Regions from separate parts of the Paucibacter sediminis genome, predicted to be linked through region 3. Evidence: riboswitches for the same ligand, from Rfam matches in the RefSeq annotation. Region 3 holds a riboswitch; each other region holds the start of a gene.

The links. Region 3 has a riboswitch for glycine ahead of PFX98_RS04885 (branched-chain amino acid ABC transporter substrate-binding protein). Riboswitches for the same ligand answer to the same signal wherever they lie in the genome.
Region 1: it holds a riboswitch for glycine, as region 3 does, so the genes downstream of both, PFX98_RS04040 (D-amino acid dehydrogenase) here and PFX98_RS04885 (branched-chain amino acid ABC transporter substrate-binding protein) in region 3, are expected to answer to the same signal.
Region 2: it holds a riboswitch for glycine, as region 3 does, so the genes downstream of both, gcvT (glycine cleavage system aminomethyltransferase GcvT) here and PFX98_RS04885 (branched-chain amino acid ABC transporter substrate-binding protein) in region 3, are expected to answer to the same signal.

The regions. Positions count from the first base shown of each region.
Region 1 covers NZ_CP116346.1:880,363-887,433, reverse strand. The annotation lists gene PFX98_RS04050 (hypothetical protein) at 1-285, opposite strand, end outside; gene fusA (elongation factor G) at 404-2,494, opposite strand; gene PFX98_RS04040 (D-amino acid dehydrogenase) at 2,617-3,909, opposite strand; glycine riboswitch at 3,994-4,107, opposite strand; glycine riboswitch at 4,109-4,201, opposite strand; gene PFX98_RS04035 (alpha/beta hydrolase) at 4,275-5,072, shown strand; gene PFX98_RS04030 (isovaleryl-CoA dehydrogenase) at 5,074-6,726, opposite strand; gene PFX98_RS04025 (YgaP family membrane protein) at 6,896-7,071, shown strand, end outside.
Region 2 covers NZ_CP116346.1:4,288,534-4,295,604, reverse strand. The annotation lists gene gcvP (aminomethyl-transferring glycine dehydrogenase) at 1-2,112, opposite strand, end outside; gene gcvH (glycine cleavage system protein GcvH) at 2,219-2,596, opposite strand; gene gcvT (glycine cleavage system aminomethyltransferase GcvT) at 2,650-3,765, opposite strand; glycine riboswitch at 3,825-3,937, opposite strand; glycine riboswitch at 3,947-4,050, opposite strand; gene PFX98_RS19900 (response regulator) at 4,161-4,820, shown strand; gene PFX98_RS19895 (ATP-binding protein) at 4,820-6,142, shown strand; gene PFX98_RS19890 (DegQ family serine endoprotease) at 6,205-7,071, shown strand, end outside.
Region 3 covers NZ_CP116346.1:1,065,368-1,072,438, reverse strand. The annotation lists gene PFX98_RS04900 (YhdP family protein) at 1-554, shown strand, start outside; gene PFX98_RS04895 (carbon-nitrogen hydrolase family protein) at 551-1,354, shown strand; gene PFX98_RS04890 (hypothetical protein) at 1,369-1,923, shown strand; gene PFX98_RS04885 (branched-chain amino acid ABC transporter substrate-binding protein) at 2,135-3,277, opposite strand; glycine riboswitch at 3,446-3,538, opposite strand; gene PFX98_RS04880 (FAD-dependent monooxygenase) at 3,636-4,874, opposite strand; gene PFX98_RS04875 (potassium channel beta subunit family protein) at 4,986-5,966, shown strand; gene PFX98_RS04870 (ligand-binding sensor domain-containing diguanylate cyclase) at 6,032-7,071, shown strand, end outside.

The DNA.
Region 1 (7,071 bases), 190 kb from region 3:
GTCATCCTGCGGCACGCTGGGCGTGCTGTCCTGCGGCGCCGGGCCGGCGGCGGCGGGCTGGCCATGGGCGCCATGCTCCTGGTCCATCCAGCCCTGCGGCTTGTGGCACAAGAGCTCGAACTGGCGCGCCAGGCGTTCGCCGATCTGGCGCGAGCGACCCTTGATCTGGCTCCAATAGCTGGGTTGGATCTGCAAGCGCTCCGCGAAACGCCGCTCCAGACCGCGCAGGGCGGCGGCATCGGCGTGTTTGACGGTGGCGGCAACGAACTCTTCAAACAGGAGCATCGCGTTGTCCAAGCGGATCTGGGCGACGTCCCGGGCAGCGGAACACATCTGCGTATGATAAAGCCGGCTTCACCCCAGTTGCCCAGGGTGAGCAAGATAGTGTCGCGCCAGACCCTGTCTACTCCTCGTCGCTGACCTTGTGCGCCGCCATCAGCTGCGCCTGGGTGTTGGGCGGCACCGCCTCGTAGTGCGAGAGCGCCAGGCTGTAGCGCCCCTGGCCGCTGGTCATGGCATTGAGCCGGCTCTGATAGCTGGCAAGTTCGGCCAGCGGGGCCAGGCCCTGCACGGTGATCAGCCCCGGCACCGCGCTGCGCGTGCCGTTCACCTGGCCGCGGCGCGCCGCCAGGTCGCCGGTGATGTCGCCCATCGCGCTTTCCGGGGTGACGATCTCCACATGCACGATGGGCTCCAGCACCAGGGGCCGGGCCTCCTGCACCGCGGCGATCAGGGCCTTGCGGCCGGCGGTCACGAAGGCCACCTCCTTGGAGTCCACGCTATGGTGCTTGCCGTCGAACACCACCACGCGCAGATCCACCAGCGGATAGCCGGCCACCACGCCGCTGGCCAGGGCCTGGCGCACGCCCTTCTCCACCGCCGGCATGAACTGGCCCGGGATGGTGCCGCCCTTGACCTCGTCGCGGAACTCGAAGCCGGCGCCGCGTTCCAGCGGCTCGATGCGCAGATAGACCTCGCCGAACTGGCCGGCGCCGCCGCTCTGCTTCTTGTGGCGGAAATGGCCCTCGGCCGGGGCCGAGACGGTCTCGCGGTAGGCGATGCGCGGCGGCTGGGTCTTGACCTCGAACTTGTAGCTGTCGCGCAGCCGGTCCAGCAGCATGCGCAGATGCAACTCGCCCAGGCCGTAGACCAGGGTCTCGTTGGTGAGGCCCACATGCTCGACCTTCAGGCAGGGATCCTCGTCCACCAACCGGCTGAGGATTTCCCACAGGCGCTGCTCGTCGCCATGGCGCGAGGGGCTGATGGCCAGGCCGTGCACGGGGGTGGGGAAGTCCAGCGGCGCGAGGTGGATGTGCTCGTCTTCCTGCGCGTCGTGCAGCACCGCGTCGAAGTGCAGTTCCTCGACCTTGGCGATCGCCACCAGATCACCCGGGATGGCCTGGTCCACCTCCACATGCTCCTTGCCCTGCAGCATGAACAGGTGCGAGACGCGGAAGGGCTTGCGCGCATGGCCCACGAAGAGCTGGCTGTTGCGCGTCAGCGTGCCCTGGTGCACGCGCAGCACGCCCATCTTGCCGAGGTAGGGGTCGGCATTGATCTTGAAGACATGGGCGATCACATGCTTGCCGGCATCGGGCTCGGCCTGCAGCGGCTTGGCGTCGGCGCCTTCGCCCTCCAGGAACTTGGGCGGATTGGCCTCGAAGGGGTTGGGCAGCAGCTTGGCCACCACATCCAGCAGTTCGCTGATGCCGAGGTCGGACTTCGCGGCGGTGAAGCACACCGGGATCAGATGGCCCTCGCGCAGCGCCTGCTCCAGCGGCGCATGCAGCTCGCTGGCGTCCACGTCGCCCTCGTTCAGATAGCGGTCGACGAAGGCGCTGTCCACCTCCACCACCTGCTCCACCAGGGCGCGGTGCGCGGCTTCCACCGAGCCGAAATCCGACTCCCCCGCGCGGTTGAAGAAGCAGTCGACGATGCGGGTGCCGCCGCCGGCCGGCAGATTGAGCGGCAGGCATTCGCGCCCGAAGGCGGCCTGCAGCTGTTCCAGCAGGGCCGGCAGATTGACGCCGGGGGCGTCGATCTTGTTCACCACGATCAGGCGCGTGAGGCCGCGCTGCGCCGCCGCCTCCATCATGCGCGAGGCCATCAGCTCGATGCCGTTCTGCGCATTGATCACCAGCACCGCGCTCTCCACCGCCTCCAGCGCCGGCAGCGCCAGGCCCACGAAGTCGGGCGCGCCGGGGGTGTCGATGGCGTGGATGCGCAGGCCCTGGTGCTTCATGTGCACCAGCGAGGCATAGAGCGAATGCTGCATGCGCTTCTCAAGCACATCGTGGTCGCTGACCGTGTTGCCCTTTTCCACCGAGCCCGGCGCCGTGATGACGCCGCAGTGATGCAAGAGCGCCTCGATCAGGCTGGTCTTGCCCGCGCCGGCGGGGCCCAGCAGGGCCAGGGTCCGGATCTTGGCGATCTCGGCCTGGGCCGCCGGCCCCCCGGCGCCCCCTCGACTACCGTTGGGGCTGTCGGAGGCCATCGCGCCTCCGTCGTTGTGCATCGATGGGCTCGGGGACATGGCATCCTCCTTCTGGGATGGCCCCAGCGTAGAGGATGCGGTGCCCGGCGGCAAGGGGTCAGATCAAAGCCGCCACACTGTTGTCAGGCGGCCACCGCCTGCAGCTGCCGTGGCCTGCATGTCGCGGCGGTGAAGGCGTAATCCAGCGCCGGCTGTCGGCCGCTGACGATGTCGGCGATGGCTGCGCCCGAGCCGCAGGCATGGGTCCAACCCAGCGTGCCATGGCCCGTGTTGAGGTACAGGCCGGCCACCTTGCTGGCGCCGATATAGGGCAGGTTGGAGGGCGTGGCGGGGCGCAGGCCGGTCCAGTACTGGGCACCCTGGCCATCGGTCATGTGCGGGAAGAGCTCGCGCGTGCGGCGCACGATGGCCTCGCAGCGCACCAGATTGAGCTCGGTGCTGTAGCCGTTCAGCTCGGCCGTGCCGGCGATGCGCAGGCGGTCGCCCAGGCGCGAGAACACCAGCTTGTACTCGTCGTCGGTGAGCGAGACCTGGTAGCTGTGCGCCGGCGCGATCACCGGCAGCGTGACCGAGTAGCCCTTGGCGGGATAGATGTTGAGCGAGACGCCCAGCTCGCGCGCCAGCTGGCGGCTGAAGGAACCCATGCAGAGCACGATGCGGTCGGCGCTGCGCCGGCTCACCACGCCCGCGGCGTTGGCGACGATGACGCGCTCAACGCCCTGCCGGCCCTGTTCCAGGCCGAGGATGCGGGTCTCGTACTCGAAGCGCACGCCGGCCGCCGCGCAGCGCGCCGCCAGCGCCTGGGTGAAGGCATGGGCATCGCCCGATTCGTCGCTGGGCGTCATGCTGCCGCCGACGATCTTGCCGCGGCATTGCGCCAGCGCCGGCTCGATGGCCACGCAATCGTCGGGCGTCTTCATGTCCAGCTCGCAACCCTGCTCGCGCATGATGCGCGCCGGCTCCTGCGCCGCCTCGAACTCGGCCTCGCTGGTGTAGAAGTGCAGGATGCCCTGGCTGCGCTGGTCGTATTGCAGACCCAGCTCCTGGCGCAGGCTCTGCAGCTTGGCGCGGCTGTAGAGACCCAGGCTGACGATGTTGCGGATGTTGTGGGCGGTGCGGCCGGGCGTGCATTCGCGCAGGAACTGCAGGCCCCAGCGCCATTGCGCGGCGTCGGCGCGCAGGCGGAACAGCAGCGGCGCGTCCTCCTTCATCAGCCATTTCAGGACCTTCAGCGGCGCGCCCGGATTGGCCCAGGGCTCGGCGTGCGAGACCGAGATCTGGCCGCCATTGGCATAGCTGGTTTCCAGGCCGGCGGCGGGCTGGCGTTCGAGCACGGTGACCTCATGGCCGGCCGCGCGCAGATACCAGGCGGTGGTGATGCCGGTGACGCCGGCGCCCAGGACGATGACATGCATTGCGAATACTCCGTTCGGGTTGAACGCGCAGGCGTGCAGTCTCTGGCGGAAGTGATGCCAAAAGGGATGCGTGCGCCTGGGCGCGCCGCTCCCGCTGTCCTTGGTGCCTGAGAGATTCGGCGCCGGGCTTGCGGCCCGCGCCTTGCTCCTTCGGCGGCCCCATGCATTGCACATGAGGCACTCTCCAGCATTCGGCTTGAAATCGGATCCAGTACGGGGCCTGAGCGAGTATGGGAGCTTGCGCCTTCGGCGGCGGCTCGCAGGGCGGGCCGCACTCTCCTGAATCCGGGAGCCAGTGTAGCCCAGGTCTTGCATCCGGCGGGGCGCCGCCTGCGTAGACTGCGGGCAAGCGTGGAGGATGCTGCATGCGCAAGACCATTCTGGGGGCCGGCCTGATGCTGCTGCTGGCCTATGGCGCCGCCATGGCCTGGCTGTACTGGCGCCAGGAGCAGCTGCTGTTCCAGCCCGAGCCGCTGGCCGCCGGCCATCGCTTCGAGCTCGGCGCCGATGTGCAGGACCTGCGGCTGAACGTGCCCGGAGCCACGCTCTCGGCCTTGCATCTGCGCCTGCCCCGGCCCAAGGGCCTGGTGTTCTTTCTGCACGGCAACGCCGGCAATCTGCAGACCTGGTTCGTCAACGCCGACTTCTATCGCCGCGCCGGCTACGACCTCTTCATGCTGGACTACCGCGGCTATGGCAAGAGCAGCGGCCATATCGAGAGCGAGGCGCAGTTGCGCGCCGATGTGCGCGCCGCCTGGGACACCGTAGCGCCGCAGTACCGCGGGCTCAAGCATGTGATCTATGGGCGCTCGCTGGGCACGGGTCTGGCGGCGGGGCTGGCCGCCGAGGTCGGGCCGGAGCTGACCGTGCTGGTATCGCCCTACGCCAGCATGTCGGCGCTGATGCGCGAGCACTTTCCCTGGGTGCCACCGGGCCTGCTGCGCTACCCGCTGGACACCGGCGCCGACGTGGCCCGGCTGCGCACGCCGCTGCTGCTGGTGCATGGCGGGCAGGACAGCCTCATCGCACCCCAGCACAGCGAGGCCTTGCTGCGGCAGCAAGGGCAGGCCAGGCTGGTACTGGTGCCCGGCGCGGCGCACAACGACCTGCAGCGCTTCGAGCAATACCAGCAGGCCCTGCGCGAGGCGCTCGCCGCGCTCTGACTCAGATCGGCAGCGCGCGCGCCAGCAGCGCATCGATGGCGATGCCGCGCGTGTCCAGCGCACCGAACACGCGCCCGCTCTGCGCGTCCAGCAGGCGGCTGGCGATGAAGGCCTCGGCCACCTCGCCGGGGGCATGCTGGCTCATCAGGCAGGCCTGGGCCAGCAGCACCAGGCGCTGCGCGAACTGGCGCCCCAGGGCCTCGAAGTCGGCGGCCGGGGTGCGCGTGAGCAGGTCGCGCAGGGCGGCGAGTTCGCTGCGCAGCGGCGCGCTGTCGCCGGCGAGCTGCTGCAGCTCGTCCAGCAGGGCATGGGCGGCCTGCGGCTCGCGTGCGATGCCGCGCAGCACGTCCAGGCACATCACATTGCCCGAGCCTTCCCAGATCGAATTCACCGGCGCCTCGCGGTACAGGCGCGCCAGCACGCCTTCCTCCACATAGCCGTTGCCGCCCAACACCTCCATCGCCTCGCCGCTCAGCTCGACGGCGCGCTTGCAGACCCAGAACTTGGCGGCCGGCGTCATGATGCGTTGCCAGGCGCGCTCGGCGGGAGCGTCCGCGCCGCGCTCGAAGGCCTGGGCCAGCCGCATCATCAGGAGCGCCGCGGCCTCGCTTTCCAGCGCCAGATCGGCCAGCACGCTGCGCATCAGCGGCTGCTCGGCCAGGCGCTTGCCGAAGGCCAGGCGCTCGCGCGCATAGTGCAGGGCCTGCACCAGCGCCTGCCGCATGATGCCGGCGCTGCCGATCACGCAGTTCAGCCGCGTGTAGCCGGCCATCTCGATGATGGTGGGGATGCCGCGCCCGTCCTCGCCAAGCATCAGGCCCCAGGCATCGGCAAACTCGACCTCGCTGCTGCTGTTGCTGCGGTTGCCCAGCTTGGACTTGAGGCGCTGGATGTGGATGGGGTTCTTCGTGCCATCGGGCCGCCAGCGCGGCACCCAGAAGCAGCTGGGCCCGGCCTCGGTGCGCGCCAGCACCAGATGCGCATCGCACATCGGCGCCGAGAAGAACCATTTGTGGCCGCGCAGGCTGTACTCGCCGCCGCGGCCGCCCGCGCCCAGGGGGGTGGCCAGCGTGGTGTTGGCGCGCAGGTCCGAGCCGCCCTGTTTCTCGGTCATGCCCATGCCCACCCAGAGGCTGGTCTTCTGTTCCAGCGGCAGGTCGCGCGGGTCGTAGGCGCGGCTGTAGAGCTGGCCGCGCAGGCGCTCGAACAGCGCCGCTTCCTTTTGCAGCACCGGGATGCAGGCCTGCGTCATGGTGGCGGGGCAGAGGCTGCCGGCCTCGATCTGGCCATGCAGGTAGAAGCCGGCGGCAAAGGCGCTCCAGCGCCCGCGGCGCTCGGTCTCGAAGGCGAGGCTCACCAGGCCCTGGCCGCGGTACAGCGCCAGGAACTCATGCCAGGCCGGGTGGAACTCCACCTGGTCGACGCGGCGGCCGCGCGCATCATGGCTCCTCAGCTCGGGGCCGTGGCGGTTGGCCAGCTCGGCCTGGGCATAGCTCTCGCGCCGGCCCAGCTGCGCGCCGAAATCGAGCAGGGCCGGCTCGGCCCAGTCGGCGCCGGCGCGCGCCAGCGCCTGCCGCAGGATCGGGTCGGTGGCCAACACGTTGTAGTCGGCGTAGTCATCGACCTGGTTGCTGATGCTGTGCGTCTGCCACATGCCCGGGCTCCATGCTCTCGCTTTGTTGATGCCGGAAGTAGAGCGCAGTCGCTGGCGCTGCGCCATCCGGGGCGGGCCGGGGGCGGGCGAATTCTTTTCGCAATGCCGAATCCTTTTGAGGCCCTTCGCACTCTAGGTCGGTGTCCATCACTTCCAAACCGAGCCACACATGTTCTTCATCAAACGCAATCTGCCGCACTGGGAGCGCGCCCTGCGCATCCTCATGGGTCTGCTCATGGGCGGGGCCGTCTTCATGGGCTGGTTCGGTGCCGGCCCCTTGAGCTGGATGGCGGGCGCCGCCGCCGCCACCCTGGCCTCGACCGCCCTGGTCGGCTTCTGCCCGGC
Region 2 (7,071 bases), 2.1 Mb from region 3:
GAAGGTCTTGTGCAGGTTCAGGTGGCTGACATCGCCGCCGAATTCGCCGGGCGCCGCCACGCCCACCAGGGCGTTCATATTGGCGCCGTCCACATAGACGCGGCCGCCGTGGCTCTTCACCATGGCGCAGATCTCCTTCACATGGGTGTCGAACACGCCGTAGGTGGAGGGGTAGGTGATCATGATGGCGGCAAGGTTGGCGGCATGCTGCTCGCACTTGGCCTTCAGGTCGGCCAGGTCGATATTGCCTTCCTTGTCGCACTTGGTCACCACCACCTGCATGCCCACCATCTGGGCCGAGGCGGGGTTGGTGCCATGGGCCGACTCGGGGATCAGGCAGATCTTGCGATGCGCATCGCCGCGGGACTCGTGCCAGGCCTTGATGGCCAGCAGGCCGGCGTACTCGCCCTGCGAGCCGGCATTGGGCTGCAGCGAGATACCAGCATAGCCGGTGGCCTGGCAGAGCCAGCCGGTGAGCTGCTCGTTCAGCTGCGCATAACCCTGCAGCTGATCGTGCGGGGCGAAGGGGTGCACGCCCGCGAACTCCGGCCAGGTGATCGGAATCATCTCGCTGGTGGCGTTGAGCTTCATGGTGCAGGAGCCCAGCGGGATCATGCTGCGGTCCAGCGCCAGGTCCTTGTCGGCCAGGGCGCGCAGATAGCGCAGCATCTCGGTTTCCGAGTGGTAGCGGTTGAACACCGGGTGCGTCAGGTAGGCGCTCGTGCGCTGCAGCTCGGCCGGGATCAGGGTGGCGACGCCCTTCTCGAAGGCGGCGAGGTCCGCAGAGAGGCCGAACACCGCCAGGATGGCGGCCAGGTCGGCGCGCGTGGTGGTCTCGTCCAGCGAGACCGACACGCTCTGCGCCGAGGTGCGACGGAAGTTCATGCCCGCGGCCACGGCCTTGGCCAGGGTGGCCTCGGTGGCGGCGCCGGTCTTGATCTCCAGTGTGTCGAAGGCGCTGCCGTTGGCCACGCGCTCGCCCAGCGCCTGGGCCAGGATGGCGGTGTAGCTGGCGACGCGCTGGGCGATGCGCTTCAGGCCTTGCGGGCCATGGTAGACCGCGTACATGCTGGCCACCACGGCCGGCAGCACCTGGGCGGTACAGATGTTCGAGGTGGCCTTCTCGCGGCGGATGTGCTGCTCGCGCGTCTGCAGCGCCAGGCGGTAGGCCGGGTTGCCATGCACATCGACGCTCACGCCCACCAGGCGGCCGGGCAGGTTGCGCTTGTACTCGTCCTTGCAGGCCATGTAGGCGGCGTGCGGGCCGCCATTGCACATCGGCATGCCGAAGCGCTGGGTGGTGCCCACCGCGATGTCGGCGCCTTGCTCGCCGGGCGCCTTCAGGAGCGTCAGTGCCAGCAGGTCGGCCGCGACGATCAGCAGGCCGCCCTGGGCGTGCACCGCATCGGCAAGCGCCTGCAGGCCGCGCACTTCACCGCTCACGCCGGGGTATTGCACGAGCGCGGCAAAGCACTCGCTCTGACCGGCCTCGGCGGCGGCACCCACTTGCACGCTGAAGCCCAGCGGCTTGGCGCGGGTGCGCAGCACCTCCAGTGTCTGGGGCAGCACGTCGTCGGCGACGAAGATCACCGTGGACTTGCTCTTGCCCACGCGCGCGGCCAGGGTCATGGCCTCGGCGGCGGCGGTGGCCTCGTCCAGCATCGAGGAGTTGGCGATCGCCATGCCGGTCAGGTCGGTGACCATGGTCTGGAAGTTCACCAGCGCTTCCATGCGGCCTTGCGAGATCTCGGCCTGGTAGGGCGTGTAGGCGGTGTACCAGGCGGGGTTCTCGAGGATGTTGCGCAGGATCACGCCGGGGGTCAGGGTGTCGTAATAGCCCTGGCCGATATAGCTCTTCAGCACCTTGTTCTTGGCTGCCACGGCCTTCAATTCGGCCAGCGCCTGGGCTTCGGTGGCGACGCCCGGCAGTTGCATGCCCTGGCTGCGCTTGATGCTGGCGGGCACGATGGCCTCGATCAGCGCGCGGCGCGAGGCCGCGCCGATCACGGACAGCATCGCCGCCTCATCGGCCGCATCGGGGCCGATATGGCGGGCTTGGAATTCGGCGGCGTTCTCGAGCTCACCGAGCGGCTTCAGGGCAGACATCAACATGGCGCAATCCTCAGGCGCCCGGGCTGGTGGCCGGGGCACCGGTTTTCAATACAACAACGGGCACTCCGTGCCCGCTTTCTTTCTGCTTTGCTGTGAACGGCTGGGATCAGCTGTTCTTGACCAGCTCGTCGTAGGCGGTGCTGTCCATCAGCGCGTCGAGCTGGGCGGGGTTGCTCAGCTTGACCTTGAAGAACCAGCCGCTCTTGAGCGGGTCGGTGTTGGCCAGCGAGGGATCGTTGCGCAGCTCTTCGTTGACGGCGGTGATCTCGCCATCCACGGGCATGTAGACGTCGGCGGCGGCCTTCACCGACTCCACCACGCCGGCCACTTCCTTCTCGGCATAGCTCTGGCCCACATTGGGCAGGTCCACGAACACCACATCGCCCAGCGCGTCTTGCGCATGAACGGTGATGCCCACGGTGGCGGTGCCATCGGCTTCGATCTGGACCCACTCGTGGTCAGGCGTGTACTTGATGTTGCTCATGGTGTGCTCCGAATGTTGGGAGAAAAGACCAGGGGGTCCAAAGAATGGCGGGATCAGCCGCGGAAATAACGATGCGGTGCGAAGGGCGTCGGCGCCACGCTCATGGCCACGCGCTTGTCGCGCACCAGGGCGAACACCGGCGTGCCCACCGCCGTGTGGCTGCTGGGCAGATAGGCCAGGGCCACCGGGCTGCCCACCGTGGGGCCCAGCGAGCCGCTGGTGACGACGCCCAGTTCCTTGCCCTCGGCGTCCACCACCTTGGCGCCTTCGCGCACCGGCATGCGCTCGGCGCTGATCAGGCCCACGCGCTTGCGGCTGGCGCCGCCGGCGAGCTGGCCGTCGATCACCGCGGCGCCGGGGTAGCCGCCGGCACGCGCGCCACCGGCGCGGCGCACCTTCTGGATCGCCCAGGTCAGCGCGCCTTCCACCGGCGTGGTCTCGGTATTGATGTCGTGGCCGTACAGGCAAAGGCCGGCTTCCAGGCGCAGGGTGTCGCGCGCGCCCAGGCCGATGGGCTTGACCTCGGCTTGGGCCAGCAGCTTGCGCGCCAGCGCCACCGCCTGGTCGTTGTGCACCGAGATCTCGAAGCCGTCTTCGCCGGTATAGCCCGAGCGGGTCAGGAAGGTCTCGATGCCGTCCAGATTGAAGAAGCCGCCGGTCATGAAGGTGAGCTTGGCCACCTCGGGGTTCAGGCGCGCCAGCGCGGTGACGGCCTGCGGGCCCTGCAGCGCCAGCAGGGCGCGTTCGGGCAGGCTGATGACCTCGCAGCGGCCGCCGATCTTGGCCTGCAGATGCGCGGTGTCCTGCTCCTTGCAGGCGGCGTTCACCACCACAAAGATGTCGTCGGGGCGGCGGCACAGCATCAGGTCGTCGAGGATGCCGCCCTGCTCATTGGTGAAGAGCGCATAGCGCTGCTTGAACACCGGCAGGTCGATCACGTCGACGGGCACGATCGTTTCCAGTGCGGCACCGGCATCGGCGCCGACCAGGCGCAGCTGGCCCATGTGGGAAACGTCGAACAGGCCGGCCGCCGTGCGCGTGTGCTTGTGCTCGGCGAGGATGCCTTCCTTGTACTGCACCGGCATGTCGTAGCCGCCAAAGGGCACCATCTTGGCGCCAAGTTCGATGTGCAGAGCGTGCAGGGGGGTGGTCTTGAGATCGGCGGACAAGGGACTTACTCCGAGGGCATTCTGAAAGCCCACCCGGTCCTGAGACCGATGGTGGGGGATATGCCCTCGCTGTCCTTGGTACCTGAGAGATTGACCACCGGCGTATCGCCGACAGCTTGCCCCTTCGGTGGGCGAGTTCAACAAAGACCCGCCTCTCTCCAGTGAGGAACGCCTGCATCGAGGCGTCTTGTCAGTCCTTTTGCCTGAGCGTTCGAAGCGTGGGATCACCAGTGCCTCTGCGCCTTCGGCGGCTTTGCGTGGAAAGCTCTCTCCTGACGGCGCGGATTGTAGCCATGGTTTTGGGGCCGGGCGAGCAAATTAAGTCTCGTCTAATGGCCGGCCTTGCCGTGCATGGAAAATCTCACTTCCCCGTAAATCCGGCAAGAGGACTTGGCATGCGACTGCTGCTGGTGGAAGACGACCCGATGATTGGCGAGCAACTGCTCGAGTTGCTGCGCGCCGAAAGCTATGCGGTCGACTGGGTGCGCGACGGCGAACTGGCCGACGCGGCCCTGCAGGCACAGAACTACGACCTGGTGCTCCTGGACCTGGGCCTGCCCAAGCGCGATGGCATGAGCGTGCTGCGCGCGCTGCGGGCGCGCAAGCAGGTCATGCCGGTGCTGATCGCCACCGCCCGCGACGCACTGGAGCAGCGCATTGCCGGGCTGGACGCCGGCGCCGACGACTATGTGCTCAAGCCCTTCGAGCTGCATGAATTGCTGGCGCGCATCCGCGCGCTGCTGCGCCGTGCCAGCGGCCGCGCCGAGCCGGTTTACGAACACCGCGGCGTGAGCATCAACCCCGCCACCCGCGAGGTGGTGGCCGAGGGCCGGCAGGTCACGCTGTCGGCGCGCGAATGGGCGGTGCTGGAGCCGCTGCTGGCGCGGCCGGGCATGGTGCTGTCGCGCCAGCAGCTGGAGGAAAAGCTCTACAGCTGGAAGGACGAGATCAGCAGCAATGCGGTGGAGGTCTATATCCACGGCCTGCGCAAGAAGCTGGGTGCGGCGCTGATCCAGAACGTGCGCGGCGTGGGCTACCGGGTGCCCAAGGAATGATGCTGTTTCCCCGCTCCCTGCGCTACCGCCTGATCGCCTTCCTGCTGCTGGCCTTCTCGCTCTCGGCCCTGGTGCAGGGCGGCAGCGCCTACCGCACCGCGCTGCAGGAGGCCGACGAGATCTTCGACTACCACATGCAGCAGATGGCCTTCTCCCTGCAGGGCAGCGTCGGCAGCGGCACGGTGAGCCTGCCGCTGGGCGACCAGAAGAGCTACGACTTCATGGTGCAGGTCTGGGGCTTGGATGGCGTACCGATGTTCCGCTCTCCGGGTGAAGCCCTGCTGCCGCAGCGCGCGGTGCTGGGCTTCTCGAACCTGGACGCCAACGGCAAGCATTTCCGCGTGTTCTCGCTGCAGACGCGCTACCAGGTGGTGCAGGTTGCGCAGGACCTGGCGGTGCGCCAGCGCATGGCCGGCCAGCTGGCCTTTCGCACCATCGCGCCCATCGCCCTGATGCTGCCGCTGCTGGCTCTGGTGGTGTGGTGGGTGGTGAGCCATTCACTGGAGCCGGTGGCCAAGGTGCGCGACCAGCTGGCCGCGCGCGCGGTCGACGATCTCTCGCCGGTGGCCAGCGAGGAGCTGCCCGCCGAGGTCAAGCCCCTGGTGGACGAGCTCAACTCGCTCTTGGGCCGGGTGCGCCAGGCCTTCGAGGCGCAGCAGCACTTCATTGCGGATGCGGCGCACGAGCTGCGCTCACCGCTGGCGGCATTGAAGCTGCAGCTGCAATCGCTGCAGCGCGCGCCCGATGCACCCGGCCAGGCACTGGCGATCGGGCGCCTGGCCAGCGGCATCGAGCGCGCCAGCCATCTGATCGAACAGCTGATGGCGCTGGCGCGCGAGCAGGCGCCGGGCGAGGCCCAGCAGCTGGCGCAGCCGCTGGCGCTGGACCAGCTCTGCAAGGATGCGGTGGTGGACATCAGCGATGCCGCCGCGGCGCGCCAGATCGACCTGGGCCTGACGCGTTGCGATGCCGCCCAGGTGCGGGGCGAGCCCCAGGCGCTGCGCATGCTGCTGCGCAATCTGCTGGACAACGCCGTCAAATACAGCCCGGAAGGCGGGCGCGTGGACGTGAGCCTGCTGGCCACGCCCGACGAGGCCCTGCTGGTGGTGGAGGACAGCGGCCCCGGCATTGCGGTGGCCGAGCGCGAACGCGTGTTCGATCGCTTCTACCGCAGCGCCGACGCGCAGCAGGCCAGCGGCAGCGGCCTGGGCCTGGCCATCGTGAAGGCGATCGCCGAGCGCCATGGCGCCAGGCTCACGCTGGGCGAGGCGGCGGCGCTGGGCGGCCTGCGGGTGGAACTCAGGCTGCCGCGCATTAAGTGAGGTCTAAGTCTCCGAGAGCAAAGTTCGGCCATCGCGTCAACTCACTCTCAGGAGGCTTCCTCATGAACACCAAGCAAGTCAGCGAAACCATGGTTCCGGCCAAGCGCCTCGTGTGGGCGCTGGTGACCGCCGGGGTGCTGGGCGCCGCCGGCGGTGCCGCAGCGATGCGCGGCGCGGTGGCGATCAAGACCTCGGCCACCCCCGCCGAAGCCGCGACGCCTGCCAGCGAGCTGCTGGCCAGCGCCGCGCCCAGCGCGCAAGGGCCGGCCCCGGTGGCAACACCTGCCCCCGCCGGCTTTCCCGACTTTGCCCAGATCGCCGCGCGCCAGGGCGCCGCGGTGGTGAACATCAGCGTCACCGGCAGCGTCAAGACATCGATGCGGCGCGGCCAGCAGCCGCAGCTGGACCCGAACGATCCCTTCTACGAATTCTTCCGCCGCTTCGGCGTGCCCGGCATGCCGGGCGCCCCTGAAGGTCGCGAGATGCCCACGCGCGGCCAGGGCTCGGGCTTCATCGTCAGCGACGACGGCGTGATCCTCACCAACGCCCATGTGGTGCGCGATGCCAGCGAGGTCACCGTCAAGCTCACCGATCGCCGCGAGTTCCGCGCCAAGGTGCTGGGTGCCGATCCCAAGACCGATGTGGCGGTGATCAAGATCGAGGCCAAGGGCCTGCCCACCGTGCAGCTCGGCTCCACCAAGGATCTGCGTGTGGGCGAATGGGTGCTGGCGATCGGCTCGCCCTATGGCTTCGAGAACAGCGTCAGCGCCGGCGTGGTGAGCGCCAAGGGCCGCGCGCTGCCGCAGGAGAACTTCGTGCCCTTCCTGCAGACCGACGTGGCCATCAACCCCGGCAACTCGGGCGGCCCGCTCTTCAATGCGCGCGGCGAGGTGGTGGGCATCAACTCGCAGATCTACAGCCAGAGCGGC
Region 3 (7,071 bases):
GGCAGGGCTCGCCGCTGAGCCCCGACTACCCCAGCATGGGCGGCCAGCTGCATGTGGCGCTGGACGCCGGCCAGTTCCTGCAGGCCGAGCCCGGCGTGGGCCGGCTGCTGGGCGTGCTGAGCCTGCAATCGCTGCCGCGCCGCCTGCTGCTGGACTTCCGCGATGTGTTCTCGCAGGGCTTTGCCTTCGACAGCTTCACCGGCGACCTGCGCATCGAGAAGGGCGTGGCCCATACCAGCAATCTGCGCATGGTGGGCCTGCAGGCGGCGGTGCTGATGGAGGGCCAGGCCGATCTGGCCGCCGAGACCCAGGATCTGCGCGTGCTGGTGGTGCCCGAGCTCAACGTGGGCGGCGCTTCGCTGGCTTATGCGGCCATTAATCCGGCGATCGGCCTGGGCACCTTCCTGGCCCAATGGCTGTTGCGCAAGCCCATGGCAGCGGCCGGCACGGAGGAATTCCATGTCACCGGCATGTGGGATGCGCCCAAGGTCGATCGCATCGAGAAGTCCGAGCGCAAGCCGCCCGAGGAGGCGGCATCAGGAGCAGCACCATGAAGCTGGCAGCGATACAGATGGTCTCGGGCCCCGAGGTGGCGGCCAATCTGGCGCGTGCGCGCCATTGGATGGAGGCCGCCCGCGCCCAGGGCGCCGAGCTGGTGGCCCTGCCCGAGTATTTCTGCCTGATGGGCACGGCCGACGCCGACAAGTTAGCCATCGCCGAGGCCGATGGCGAGGGCCCGATCCAGGCCATGCTGAGCCAGGCGGCGCACGAGCTGGGCCTGTGGGTGATCGGCGGCACCCTGCCGATACGCAGCGCGCGGGCCGACAAGGTGCGCAATGCCTGCTGCGTCTATGCCCCGGACGGCCGTCGCGCGGCGCGCTACGACAAGCTGCACCTGTTCTGTTTCGACAATGGCCGCGAGCGCTATGACGAGGGCCGCGTGCTCGAGCCTGGCGACGCGCCGGTGACGCTGCAGGCCGGGCCGCTCAAGCTCGGGCTCTCGGTCTGCTACGACCTGCGCTTTCCCGAGCTTTACCGTGCCATGGGCGTGGGTGGCCCCTGCGACCTGCTGGCCGTGCCCGCGGCCTTCACCTACACCACCGGCCAGAAGCATTGGGAGCTGCTCTTGCGCGCTCGCGCGGTGGAGAACCTCGCCTATGTGATCGCGCCGGCCCAGGGCGGCACGCATCCCAACGGCCGCCGCACCTGGGGCCACAGCATGATCGTCGATCCCTGGGGCGAGGTGCTCGCCTGCCTGCCTGAGGGCGAGGGCCTGGCCATCGCTGAGCTGGACGCGCCGCGCATGGCCGCCCTGCGCGCCCAGCTGCCGGCCCTGCAACACCGCCGACTTTGATCGAGGAGCACGCCATGCAACGCCGCACATCACTCTTGGCCCTGCTGGGGGCAGGTCTTGCGCTCGCCGGCTGCGGCACGCCCGCCGACCCCGAGGGCATGCGCCTGAGCGTGGCCGACGGCCTGCAGCTGCGCGGCTGGGTGCCCGAGGCGCTCAAGCAGCAGGTGCAGCTGGGCCAGGTGCTGGGCGGCCAGCCGACCGGCCGCCTGTGGGGCTCCAAGATCGGCGACGAGGCGCTGCGCGTGGCGCTGCAGGAATCGCTCAAGGCCGCCGGCATGCTGGCGCCGCAGCCCCAGGGCGGCCGCTACGAGCTGCGCGCCGCGCTGCTGGCGCTGGAGCAACCCGCGGTGGCGGTGGGCGACGCCCGCGTGGCGCTGACGATGGCCTATGAACTGCTGGACAAGGCCAGCGGCAACAAGCTCTACCAGCGCGAGCTGCGCAGCGTGCATGTGGCCGAGTTCGGCGACGCCATGCTGGACCAGAACGAGCGCCTGCGCCTGGCCAACGAGGGCGCGCTGCGCAAGAACATCAATGCCGCGCTGCGGGAGCTGCTGGAGCTGCGCTACTGAGACGCGCCTGCGCCGGCTGCGGCTGGCCCAGCCAGGCTTGCCGCGTGGTCTGCAGGAGTTGATGGAGAGTTTGGGCCTGAATATTGTTCATGGCCCCAGTGTCGGGGCGCTTGATGACAGGCCGTTGAAGGCCGTGCAGGGCGGGGCGCCTGAGCCGGGGGGGGCAGGCGCTCGCCCGGCACGGTCTGGCCACCGTGCCGCCCGCATCTGCTCAGCGCACGACGCCGAGCTCCTCGCGCTGTCCGCGGTTGAAGGTGTAGAGCGTCAGTGCACCGTTCTTGATATCGCCCTTCTCGTCGAAAGCGACGGTGCCGATGACGCCGGGGTAGCTGATCTTCTGTAGCACCGGCAGGTACTTGGCCGGTTCGGCCGATCCCGCCTTGACCATCGCCTCGGCCATCACCTTCGTGGCATCGTAGGTGTAGGGCGAGTAGATCTGGACCTCGATGCCGAACTTCTTCTTGAAGTCGGCCTTGAACTTGTCGAGCGCCGGCCGCTGTGCCGCGTCAACGCCACCAGCGATCGCGCAGACCACTTGGCCGTCGGGCACCTGGCCCGAAGCCAGCTTGGGCAACTCGGCGGTGCAGATGCCGTCGCCGCCCATGAACTTCGACTGGATGCCCAGCTGCTTCATCTGCCGCAGCATCGGGCCGGCCACCGCGTCCATGCCGCCGTAGAAGATCACGTCGGGCTTGGCCGCCTTGATGCCGGTGAGGATGCCCGTGAAGTCGGTCGCCTTGTCGTTGGTGAACTCACGTTTGGCGATCGTCGCGCCGGCGGCCTTCGCGGCCTTCTCGAACTCGCTGGCAACGCCCTGGCCATAGGCGGTGCGGTCGTCGATGACCGCAACGGTCTTCGCCTTCAGCGTCTGTGCAGCGTAGCGGCCCAGCGTGCCACCGAGCTGGGCGTCGTCGGCGACCATCCGGAAGGTCGTCTTGAAGCCCTGGCGGGTGTAGCGCGGGTTCGTCACCGACGGCGCAATCTGCGGGATGCCGGCGTCGGCGTAGATGCGCGCGGCAGGGATTGCGGTGCCCGAATTCAGGTGGCCGACGACGCCGTTGACCTTGTTGTCCACGAGCTTCTGCGCCGCGGCAGTGCCTTGCTTGGGGTCGCCGGCGTCGTCCTCGGCCAGGAGCACGAAGCGGGCCGGGCGGCCGCCGATCTGCAGACCCTTGGCGTTCAATTCCTCGATCGCCATGCGGACACCGCTTTCGTTGTCACGCCCGAGGTGTGAGGCGGGGCCGCTGAGTGCGGCGACATGGCCGATCTTGACCACGAGGGGCTCCGCTGCGTGCGCGGACATGGCGAGGCAGGCCAGGGCGATGCCGCCGAGGCGTGATGGGGTAGGTTTCATGAAATCTCTTTTGTCGACGTCGGTGGGTCAAGTGACGCCACCGGACCGCGGTGGTCGTCGCCCCCTCTGTTGCTGACACCTGAGAGATTCGTGCGGCCCCCCGGGGGCCAGACTTGCTCCTTCGGCGTACCGGCGGACGTCAGGCAGCCGGCAACTCTGCAGAGTTCATCCGCGACATCGGTCCGTTTGCCTGAGAGTTTCCGGGGCGGTTGCTCCTTCGGCGCCGCGCGGGTGGCACGCGGACTCTCCCGACGTCGCTCGGGCTCGTGGCCGGCAAGACGGTCGACAGGCGACCTCGGTCTTGCGGTGAAGTTGATGACTATACCTGAGGCAAGGGTTAACCCTTGTTTTGGCCGCCTCAGCGCCTTCCGAACATCATCTGCCGCGCCAGCGCGCGCTTCAGCGGCGGGGCGGCCTGCAGCGCGGCCAGCGCCAGGCCGCGTGCGCCCGGCAGGCCGGGCCAGCGCCAGGCGAAGCTGCGCGCCAGGAAATCGGTGGCGGCGATCATGCTCCAGCGGTCGGGCGCACGCTGCCATTCCACGCGGCGCAGCGCGCTGTCGATCGCGCCCTCCGTGCGCAGTGCCTGCACCAGCGCATAGGCGTCGCGCAGGCCCAGGTTGAGCCCCTGGCCGGCCACCGGGTGCAGGGTCTGGGCGGCATTGCCGATGCGGATCACGCGGCCCTCCACCAGGGTGCGCTCGGCGTTCAGGCCGAGCGGGAAGCACTTCAGCGCGCCGATGCCGCGCAGCGGCGGCAGGCCCGGCGGCAGCAGGGTGTTGAGCACCGCCAGGCGCTGCGCGTCGCTGAGCGTGCCGATCTCGTCCTCGGCCTGCGGCAGGCACCAGACCAGGGCCGCGCGGCGCTGGCCGGCGCGCTCGGGCAGGGGCAGCAGGGCCAGCGGGCCGTTGCGGGTGAAGCGCTCGTAGGCCACGCCCGGCGGCGCGGCCGGGTCCAGCTCCACCGTGCCGACCCAGGCGTTCTGCGCATAGTCGCGCGCCACCGCCTTGCGGGCCTGCTCGGCAAACACGCCGCCCTCGGCCACCACGGCAAGGTCGAAGCGCTCGGCCAGATGGGCATCGCCGGCGTCGATCTCCACGCCCGATCCCTCAGGCTTGATGGCCGACACGCCCTGGCCGAAGCGCGCGGACAGGCGCTGCGGCGCGCGCGCGCAGGCTTGCAGCCAGGCGGCCTGCAGCGGCGCCACCAGCTGGCCGTAGCTGAGCACCGCGCCGAGCTGCTCCACGCCCTGCTCGCGCGCGCTGATTCTGACCTCGGGCTGGCCGCCGGCACCGAACAGCCAGGGGTGGCTGAGCGTGGGTGGGGCCTGGCTCACCTGCACCTGCAGGATCGCCTGCGCCTGCGCGGCCTGGCCCGCCTGCCAGGTGCCCAGGCGCTGCAGCAGCTGCACGCTGCCCAGCGAGAGCGCGAGGGTGCGCGGGTCGCCCGAGACATCGCGCTCCAGCGGCCGTGCGTCGAACAGGCTGATGGCCGCCTCCGGCAGCAGCTGGGCGGCCAGCAGGGCCAGGCTCAGGCCGGCCGGCCCGGCGCCCACCACGGCGAGTGACATGCGGGTCGGCGTGCTGGCTTCGGTGGGCATGGTGCGCATAGCGTATGAATTCGGAGTACGCCGGCGGGCTTTGCCGTGCGCCGCCCACTATAGCGGCGGGAGTCCGCTACGCTCTGGCCCTTCCCGATAGGAGTCCAACATATGCAATACCGTCGCCTGGGCCGCAGCGGCCTCAAAGTCTCCGAGCTCTCGCTGGGCTCCTGGGTCACTTATCACAACCAGGTCGACACCAAGGCCGCCACCGAGATGCTGGCGGCCGCCTTCGACGCCGGTGTGAACTTCTTCGACAACGCCGAGGTCTATGCCATGGGCAAGAGCGAGGTGGTGATGGGCGAGGCCTTCAAGGCGCTGAAATGGCCGCGCCTGTCCTACATCGTCTCGACCAAGTTCTTCTGGGGCATCAGCCGCGAGGCCAATACCGTCAATGCCAAGGACACGCTCAACCGCAAGTACCTGATGCAGGCGATCGACGGCTCGCTCGCGCGCCTGGGCCTGGACTTCATCGACCTGGTCTACTGCCACCGCCCCGATCCGCACACGCCGATCGAGGAGACGGTGCGCGCGATGAGCGACATGATCACCCAGGGCAAGGCGCTCTACTGGGGCACCAGCGAATGGTCGGCCGCCGACATCCGCGCCGCCTGGGAGATCGCCGAGCGCCACCACCTGCACAAGCCGGTGATGGAGCAGCCGCAGTACCACCTGTTCCACCGCCAGCGCGTCGAGCAGGAGTACGCGCGCCTGTACGAGGACCTGGGCCTGGGCCTCACCACCTGGAGCCCGCTGGCCTCGGGCCTGCTGACCGGCAAGTACAAGGCCGGCATTCCGGAGGGCAGCCGTGGTTCGCTGGAGAACATGGCCTGGATGCGCGAGCAGCTGCAGGACGCCGCCAAGAACGCCGCGGTGGCCGAGCTGGAGAAGCTGGCCGCCGAGCTGGGCGGCAATGTGGCGCAGCTGGCGATCGCCTGGGCCAACCACAACCCGCATGTCTCCACCGTGATCCTGGGCGCCAGCAAGCTCAGCCAGCTGCAGGACAACCTGGCCGCCCTGGCGCTGGCGCCCAAGCTGACGCCGGAAGTGCTGGAACGCATCGACGCCATCACCAAGCCTCTGGCCAAGTAAGGCAAGAACTGACCCCGGCCGCGTTGCACTGCCTGGGTGGCGCCGCGGGCCGCTAATATCGCGGCATGCTCGGGCGCGCCTTGATCCTGTGGTTTCTGTGCCTGCTGTGCGGCCCGGCGGCGGCGCAGCAGCCGCTGCTGGCGGAGCCGCGCTTCGATTCGGTGGGCGATGCCGGCTCGATCGCCGACGGCGTGGTGTCGGCGATCGCCCAGGACGGCAGCGGCTTCATCTGGGTCGGCACCAGCGTCGGCCTGGTGCGCTTTGATGGCTATCAAGTCAAGTCGGTGGCCATGCACAACGAGCAGCGCCGCCAGCTCGGCACCAGCTTCGTCCGCTCCATCCTGGCGGCGCGCGATGGCCGGCTGTGGGTGGGCACCGAAAGCGATGGCCTGGGCCTCTACGACCCCGCGGCCGATCGCTGGACCTTCTACCGCAGCAATGCCGCCGATCCCAAGTCGCTCGCCCCCGGCACGGTGCGGGCGCTGGCGCAGGACCGCGATGGCAGCATCTGGGTCGGCACCATCGGCGGCGGGCTGGACCGCGTCGATCCCGCCAAGGCGGTGTTCCAGCATTTCAACCGCGCCGGCGGCGGCATTCCCGACGACCGCATCCAGAGCCTCTACCTGGACCGGCGCGGCCAGCTCTGGGCCGGCACCTGGAACGGGCTGGCGCGGCTGAGCCCGGGCGGGCAGCGCTTCGAGCCGGTGTTCTCCGATGCGGCGCAGCCGCAGCAGCTGGCGGGCAAGATCATCTCGATGCTGGCCGAGGCGCCCGACGGCCGCCTCTGGGTCGGCACCCAGCAGGGCGAACTGGCCATCGTGGATCCCGTCAGCGGCGCCGGCCGCTGGCTGGCGCGTGCGCCCGCCGGCCAGGGCGGCAGCAAGTCCAGCTCGGTCTATGCGCTGGCGGCGCTCAACGACACCGAGGTCTGGGTGGCCAGCGCCACCGGCCTGGAGCTGCGCGCGGTGCAGGACGGCGCCCTGCTCAAGCAGCTGCGCCACGACGACGCACGCCCCTGGGGCCTGGCCGCCAACGATGTGCGCGTGCTGCTGCGCGACGCCGCCGGCTGGATCTGGGTGGGCAGCTATGGCGGTGGCCTGCAGCG